DNA from 2 places in the Lysinibacillus sp. NPDC096212 genome. Region 2 is predicted to be linked to the other one. Evidence: riboswitches for the same ligand, from Rfam matches in the RefSeq annotation. Region 2 holds a riboswitch; the other holds the start of a gene.

Region 1 (4,443 bases), on a different contig from region 2:
TTCACTGAAACAACGGATGAAAAAGGAACCTCATCCTTCATCTCATCTCTACCTTCTATACTGCGCGTTAGTGATTCTAATGTAATTTCATGGGTCAGCTTCACATTGGCAGTCAGGGCACTTAAACTAGTTAAAGCATTTGATAGTTTACCTGGCAATAGATTTAAATGAAGCCAAGGTGAAGTTAAAATAATTCCTGCACATTCATATTTTCTTTTTTGCATGGTATGTAGTAATAGAGTCGCACCAAGTCCATGTCCTATTAAAAAGACAGGTAAATTATACGAAAAAGCATTCTCGATTAAATGCCTTGTATATTTGTTGTATTCTTTAAAATCTTCATCGTGAACACTTGAATATCCTACATTTACTCCATGATTAGGTAAATCCCCCATGACTATGTGGAAGCCTTCCAATCTAAGTTTTTCTATAAGCCATGCATACCAACGGTGATTTTCATATGCACCATGAAGAATAGCAACCACAGCCTTTGCTTGTCCATCAGCTTCCCATTTCCACATTTCACATAGTCCTCCTAAAAAAATAATTACACAATGATTATATCGTAATATCTTGATCATTTTAATTTTATATTTCCATCAAGTTGCGTATTTGATACGATAATATTACATCAAAGAAAGAAAAGAGGCGATCCTCATGATCTATCCATTTAAAGGTAAAAAACCCAATATTGACCCTTCTGTTTTTATTGCTGATTATGCAACCGTTACCGGCGACGTTACAATAGGTGCTGAAACAACAATTTGGTTTAACACAGTTATTCGAGGAGATGTATCACCAACAATTATAGGAAAAAGAGTTAGTATTCAAGACCTCTGTTGCTTACATCAAAGCCCCAAATATCCACTAATTATTGAAGATGAAGTAACAGTTGGACATCAAGTAACTTTACATAGTTGTACGATTCGAAAAAAAGCCTTAATAGGTATGGGCTCTATAGTATTAGACGGAGCGGAGATTGGAGAGGGTGCATTCATTGGGGCGGGTAGTCTAGTACCTCCAGGCAAAGTCATTCCTCCAAATAGTTTAGCACTAGGCCGTCCTGCAAAGGTTGTAAGAGAATTAAACGATGAAGATAAAGAAGATATGGAACGCATCATACGTGAATATGTAGAAAAGGGTCAATACTATAAATCTCTTCAACCAAAAAATTAATGTAAAGCAGCTCCACGATTGCTTGGGCAACCGAGCAATATAGGAGCTTATTTTTTTCGTTAAAAAACAGCGAAAGGGGCTAAATTAATGTTAAGCCCCTTTCTGTAATAGTATTTTAAAATATTTCCCCAGCTACTTCATTGCTTTAGCTGAATAGTTTATAAACCTGCTTTTTCTTTTAATGCGTCAGCTTTGTCTGTTTGTTCCCAAGGTACATTTAAATCTGTACGACCGAAGTGGCCATATGCGGCAGTTTGCTTATAAATAGGACGACGAAGGTTTAGCATTTTAATAATCCCCGCTGGGCGTAGATCGAATAGCTCGCGTACCCATTTTACAATTTCACTTTCCGTAACTTTTCCTGTTCCAAATGTATCAACAGCAATAGATACAGGTTGAGCAACACCAATCGCATAAGCTAGTTGTACTTCAGCTCGATCAGCTAAACCAGCAGCTACGATATTTTTCGCCACATAGCGTGCTGCATATGCTGCTGAACGGTCTACCTTAGTTGCGTCCTTACCTGAGAAAGCACCTCCACCATGACGTGCATAGCCACCGTATGTATCAACGATGATTTTACGTCCAGTTAGACCAGCATCCCCTTTAGGACCACCAATTACGAATCGGCCAGTTGGGTTGATGAAATATTTAGTATCGGCATCTAGTAATTCACTTGGAACAACTGGAGCAATAACGAATTCTTTTAAGTCTGCTTGAATTTGCTCAAGTGTAGCTTCTTCATCATGCTGTGTTGAAATTACAATCGTATCAACGCGTACTGGTACATTGTTTTCATCATATTCAACCGTTACTTGCGTTTTTCCATCTGGACGTAAATATGCTAGTTCACCAGATTTACGTACTTCCGTTAAACGACGAGCTAATTTATGCGCTAAACTAATTGGTAATGGCATAAGCTCTGGCGTTTCGTTACATGCATAACCGAACATTAAACCTTGGTCACCTGCGCCAATTGCTTCAATGTCAGCGTCTGTCATAGAGCCTTCACGCGCCTCTAATGCTTGGTCAACACCTTGAGCAATATCAGGTGATTGCTCGCCAATAGCAACAAGAACTGCTAGGTTTTCAGCATCAAAGCCGTATTTCCCACGTGTATAACCGATTTCTGCTACAGTATCACGAACGATACCTTTAATATCTACATAAGTAGAAGTAGTAATTTCTCCAGCTACTAATGCTAAGCCTGTTGTTACTGTTGTTTCACACGCTACACGCGCGTTTGGATCTTCTGCTAAAATAGCATCTAAAATGGCATCCGAGATTTGGTCACAAATTTTGTCTGGATGTCCTTCTGTTACACTTTCTGATGTAAACAGTCGACGGTTTGTCATTTGATTTTCCTCCTATTACTTTTACAAATAATATTTGCGAATTAATACGGTACTCATTACCCATGTCAAGTTCGCCCCTAAGGATTGAACTCTCAAGCCATTGTTGCTGTCGTTGCACTTTCGCACATTAAACATTTGTTGCTGTCGTTGCACTTTCGCACAGTAAACATTTGTTGCTGTCGTTGCACTTTCGCACAGTAAAACAGTTGTTGCTGTCACTACGCTTCCGCACAAATAAACAGCTGCTTCTTTTAACACGAGGATTTTTGAAAGATCCGTCATTATAATAAGGAAAGGACTGTATACTTACCTTTAATTCGTTTTTAACAATAAAAAAATCCTTTTCTCACGCTTACTTAACATGAGGAAAGGAATAATGACTTCGGACCTTTCACTCTTATCGTTCAAGGGAGTTTCCCCTTGCATCAGATTGGCACCAGCGCATGTCGTGAAATAGTTCATGCAGGTTGCCGGGTTTCACAGGGCCTGACCCTCCACCAGCTCGGGATAAGAGTATCCGTTCAATATCTCATAATACGTAAAAGGTCGAACATTGTCAAATATTTTTAACTTCTTTCAGCGGGTGTCCAACATCGTGCTGTTGCTGTCGCTTCGCTTTCGCACAGACTAAAACCCTTTGCTGACGCTACGCTTTCGCGCAAAAAACATTGTCAGGCCCAAGCACAAAGCAGATTCCGGACGCATTGTTTATCTGTAGCGAAAGTAAAGCGACAGTTACAATTATGCCAAGACATAATTGATTGTATTCTTATAAAGAAAGTATCGGATTTATATAGAAACAAATTTGGATTATACTGTAATTTAAAACAAAATAATCCCTACTCTCCACCTTACATCATGTGTTAACATATGTGTAACCCTTTACAGCACATTTTGTAGCAAAAGCAAAGCGTTAGCTACAGAACATGTGGTGGATGAATATGATTGTAGCCCCTTTTCAGTCGAAGACAAGCTCCAACTAATAAAAAGCAAGCTAAAACTTCACATCCTGTGCGAACCCCATGTTAGCCCAAAGCTTCCAAACACAATTTTTGCTGTGTCGAAAGTGAATGTGTGATCACTTATTATAAATAGGGTAAAAAGCATTATCAAAACAAATCAATTTACTTTTTGTCGTTTTCTTGAAAAGTAATAAAATCTGAAAAATAATTTCTGAATTAGTATAGATTATTTAAGCAATTGTGTTATACTATTTTTGAAATTAAGAAAATCTCCCTCAAACTCTAGGGAATACTATAAAAAAGGATGGTATTTAATCGATGAATTCAGTAGAAATTGCAAACGAACTGAAGGAATTATTAAGCGGCGGTAACATTAATGTTCAACTTTCAGTACCACAATTAGCTGAAAAGGCTACTTCTCGTGGTGAAGCTATGTTAACAGTAGATGGCGCAGTTCGTGCAGAAACTGGCAAATACACTGGTCGTTCACCTAAAGATAAATATACGGTAGAAGAAGATAGCACAAAAGATAAAATTGACTGGGGAAAAGTTAACCGACCAATTTCTTCTGAAGTGTTCGATAACTTATATGTAAAAGTAGTAAAATATTTAAAAGAACGTGACGAATTATTCGTATTCAAAGGCTTTGCTGGTGCTGACAAAGATTCGCAATTAAGCATCCAAGTAATCAATGAATATGCTTGGCACAATCTTTTCGCCCATCAATTATTTATCCGTCCAACTAAAGAAGAATTAGCTTCTCATGTTGCTGACTTCACAGTTATTTCAGCTCCTAACTTTAAAGCAGATCCTGCTATTGATGGCACTGCTTCTGAAACATTCATCATTGTATCACTTGAAAAGAAAATTATCCTAATCGGTGGTACTGAATACGCTGGTGAAATCAAAAAATCTATTTTTGGTATTATGAACTACTTGTTACCACAACA
Region 2 (4,443 bases):
TACACCTCATTGGTTTATTTTATCGGTAGATGGCAAGCAAATGATTTATGGTCACTCTCCGTCAAATCAGGAAACGGCTTTTATTACCAATGATCCTGTTCATATATATTTATTAGAGGATTATATATGGCATGACGTGCTTATTAATCGCCTTTTAAAGCGCGATGATACGGAGCTTGAGGAATGGATTACTAAAGAACGTAAAGCATTTTTCTTAGAATGAAAGTATTGAAAAAGAATCTGCAAGCCGTCATGTACATTACAGAAGGCGAGCAGATTCTTTTTTTCGTTAAATATTAATAAAATACTTTATCAACATTGTATTTAGCGCGGAATGAATTGATCGCGTATGTTTCGTAAATTTCACGTTCCATTGGATCTTCCACTTCATACACTTCAATTTTGAAAATTTCATTACGGTGATTTTTCATCGGTGACACATTGTCCTCGAAATGCTTTTTAATACGTTGACGAATTTTACGTGCTTTACCGACAAATAATAGTTCGTTCTCTTCATTGTAGAATAAGAAAATACCACCGTTTTCACGTGTGATTTTATGGAAATCAATAAAACCATGGTACGGTGTGATTGGTACATCACCTGGCTTTAAATCTTGTTCGCGTTGGCGAATTACTAAATCTGGTTTTGGAAATTCAATTTTAATCAAAGTATTCACGTTCCTCTCTGTTACTAAAGGTATATGTTAACATAAGTACAGCATGTTTACCATCAAATAATGAATGTAAACATTCAAGATTAGTGTTAAACAAATTACATAATGACATGCATGGTTAATAACAAAATATTCTATGTACTATTGATATTCTTAATTGTTCATGTTACAATTCTTTTTAATTAAATAATCTCATCATGAGAAATTGAGGGATTGTTTTAGAAACCCAGTCGTACCAAGGGTTTGAAGTACATGATAAGATGTTGGGTAGATTAAAGTTTATTTGTTATTAATAATACACTTCTTATTGTCTATTAATTTAGATGAGGAGAGGTGTATTTTTTTATGCTGTTAAAGTTTGCTTATGATGATTTTATTGCAGACAGAAAATTCAACAATACGACTCAAGCAAGTATCAATAGTTACAAATACATGATTAAGCCGTTCATCGACAAATATAATTGATAGGATTATCTAAAAAAGAGAATATATGTTTAATTTTGAAATTTATTCCTGAATTTTACGTATAACAATTAGAGGGGGGATATAACTTGGCTAATAAACAAAAAAATCCAATTCCATTTTTGAAAAAAACTTGGGTGTCTTCTATTGGTGTATTTTTATTGTCACAGATAATCTTTATTACGTGTGAAGCAACAGGATGGATACCTAATTATAGAGATATTGGCGGAACGTTTATTGGAAGAATTACGGAATCTTCAATTTTCAAAGAGTGGTTTACTTTTTATGAAACACCAAATTTCAATTTACTTACTATCTTTTTTGGCATCTTTCTTGTGTTTGGAATAATAGAGGCGATAAAAAGTGTTTTTTCACCAAGGTCTACATAAGTAAAGACTATAGCAAAAGTATCACTAGGGTGTAAAGATAAATAACTAAACTATAATTTCCCTAAAAACATAATGACATGCATGATTAATAACAAAATATTCTATGTATTATTGATATTCTTAATTGTTCATGTTACAATTCTTTTTAATTAAATAATCTTATCATGAGAAGTTGAGGGATTTGGCCCGATGACGCTTCAGCAACCTCTAACGAAAGTTAGAAAGGTGCTAATTCCAGCAAAGGATTTGTCCTTTGAGAGATAAGAGTGAACGTGGAAAAATCCTTCTCATTCTATCTCAAATGGAATGAGGAGGATTTTTTAATTTCATCGAAAAAGAAGACTTAATGAGTTTTGAACAGGGCCTGTGCATGGAGACTAAGGCCCAATTGATTTTAACTAGAGAGGGGAATGCAAGATGCCAATTAATATTCCGAAAAACTTACCAGCTGGAGAACATTTACGTGAGGAAAAAATCTTCGTAATGGAAGAGGACAGAGCGAAAACTCAACAAATTCGTCCATTAAATATCTTAATTTTTAATTTAATGCCGGAAAAAGAAAAAACAGAGCTGCAGTTACTACGTTTATTAGGTAATACACCGTTACAGGTGAATATTACATTTTTAAATACTGCTACACATGAATCGAAAAATGTTAGTAAATCACATTTGCAATTATTTTACACGACTTTCAATCAAATTCGTCATCGTCGCTATGATGGCATGATTATTACGGGTGCACCAGTAGAGAAAATGGAATTTGAAGAAGTGAACTACTGGCAGGAAATTTCTGAAATTATGGATTGGTCCAAGACAAACGTAACATCGGTTTTACATATATGTTGGGGTGCACAGGCAGCGTTATACCATCATTACGGTATTGGTAAAATTGGGCTGCCTGCTAAATGCTCAGGTGTATATTCGCATGTTATTACGGATTTAACAGTGGATTTAGTACGTGGCTTTAGTGATTCATTTACTGCACCACATTCACGTTATACATCTGTATCAATTGATGAAGTACTTAGCCATCCCAATTTACGATTACTATCTTATTCTGAAGATGCTGGTGTTTTCATTGTGCAATCTAAGGATAATAAAAACATTATGATTACTGGCCATCTTGAATATGATGCGACAACCTTAGCGGATGAATATAGTCGTGATGTTGCGAAAGGATTAGATATTGAGGTACCCGTGAATTACTTCCCAAATGATGATCCAGGAAATGAACCGATTAATACGTGGCGTGCCCATACACATTTATTATTCTCGAATTGGTTGAACTACTATGTTTACCAAGAAACACCATACGAATGGGATTTTGTCGATCAGATTGAATATCATATTTAAAACCGCTCAATTACAATAAAGAAAAATGATGACTTTGATATTTCAGGGTCATCATTTTTTCACGCCATTATGCTGTTAATTTTCTGATGAATTTTTATTTCTATCACTGCTTGGAGTATTGCCGGTATCGCTATCATTCTGTGTAGTATTGTTGCTACTATCACTCTGCGAAGGATTTTCGCTGTTACTTGCACTTTGAGTAGAATTATCGTTATTATTACTACATTCATTTTGAGTAGTATTACCGGCATTGCTACTACTATCACTTTGAGTAGAATTATCGTTATTACTACTACTTTCATTTTGAGTAGTATTTCCGGCATTATTGCTACTTTCACTTTGTGTAGCATTTCCACCATTACTGCTACTTCCACTTTGAGAAGAATTCCCGCCATTGTTGCTACTATTACCCTGAGTAGAGTTTTCGTCATTACTATTACTTTCACTCTGTAAAGAGTTTCCGCCATTGTTGCTACTATCATTTTGAGTAGAATTACCGTTATTACTACTACTTTCACCTTGAGTAGCATTTCCGCCATTACTGCTACTATCACTCTGAGTAGAATTACCGTTATTACTACTACTTTCACCTTGAGTAGCATTTCCAGCATTGCTACTGCTATCACTCTGTGAAGAATTATCGTTATTAGTATTACCTGCACCTTGAGTAGCATTACCGTTATTACTACCATTTTCATTCTGTGTACTACAATTACTTTTTGTATTATTACCGTTGATTTTGCGAATCTTCGCGACAAGTAGTAAAACTAATGGTAATAAGATAGCGAAAATAAAGGAAAAAATAGGCCAGGTTTCTTTATTGTAAATTTCTGAATGAATGATACTAGGATGAACAATTTGTGAAAGTCCAAGGATAATCATTCCGAATGGAAAAATGAGCGGTCGATGATTGTTAATTTTACATATTTGTGCGATGCCGATGACCCCAGCGTAAAAAAACATAAAAGTTTTAATATAAATTGATATTATCCACATTGCTGCCATAATAACTTCAATACGCTGCAAAAAATTCCCGATTGAAATTCTTTGGGCTAATGAATAGCTAGGAAATGTCCTAGAAGCAGTATTTGTTGGACCTAGGACAAGGATAGCCAGTGTGATGATAGCAATTAAGACAATCCCTCCAAGAATTGTGCCAATGTAAAAACCTTTTTGGGCTGATTCATGGACGTTAACAGAAGAAGGAAAAATCATTAACAATATGACAAGTGGCAATGAAAAAATACTCATTAATCGAATAATACTAAAGAATAATGATTTTGCTGGTACTTCCATTATTGGCTGTAGATTTTCCATATGGACGGATGGTGAAATACAAACTACAAAAAAAATAAAAATTAAAATAAACATTGCGAATAGTATTTCTGCAGAACGGGCAAAAACTTCAATTCCTAGAAATGCTGCATAAATAATGATAATACTGAACAGAAAAGCAAAGGCCATCATAGGTGTTTCTGGCATAATTTCTGTTTTCATGAAAATGCCAATGAAATATAATAATTCACCAGCAGAAAGAAAGGATAGAATAATAAAGCCAATCGAAG

Evidence for each region. Region 2 has a riboswitch for S-adenosylmethionine ahead of metA (homoserine O-acetyltransferase MetA). Riboswitches for the same ligand answer to the same signal wherever they lie in the genome.
Region 1: it holds a riboswitch for S-adenosylmethionine, as region 2 does, so the genes downstream of both, metK (methionine adenosyltransferase) here and metA (homoserine O-acetyltransferase MetA) in region 2, are expected to answer to the same signal.

What each region holds. Positions count from the first base shown of each region.
Region 1 covers NZ_JBIWFQ010000002.1:28,568-33,010, reverse strand. Annotated here, with positions in the region: gene ACIQ7T_RS01920 (alpha/beta hydrolase) at 1-521, opposite strand, end outside; gene ACIQ7T_RS01915 (gamma carbonic anhydrase) at 658-1,176, shown strand; gene metK (methionine adenosyltransferase) at 1,335-2,531, opposite strand; SAM riboswitch class I at 2,926-3,045, opposite strand; gene pckA (phosphoenolpyruvate carboxykinase (ATP)) at 3,812-4,443, shown strand, end outside.
Region 2 covers NZ_JBIWFQ010000047.1:15,797-20,239, reverse strand. Annotated here, with positions in the region: gene ACIQ7T_RS26775 (TrmB family transcriptional regulator) at 1-223, shown strand, start outside; gene ACIQ7T_RS26770 (nucleotide excision repair endonuclease) at 297-668, opposite strand; gene ACIQ7T_RS26765 (YfzA family protein) at 1,226-1,525, shown strand; SAM riboswitch class I at 1,682-1,792, shown strand; gene metA (homoserine O-acetyltransferase MetA) at 1,943-2,878, shown strand; gene ACIQ7T_RS26755 (endospore germination permease) at 2,954-4,443, opposite strand, start outside.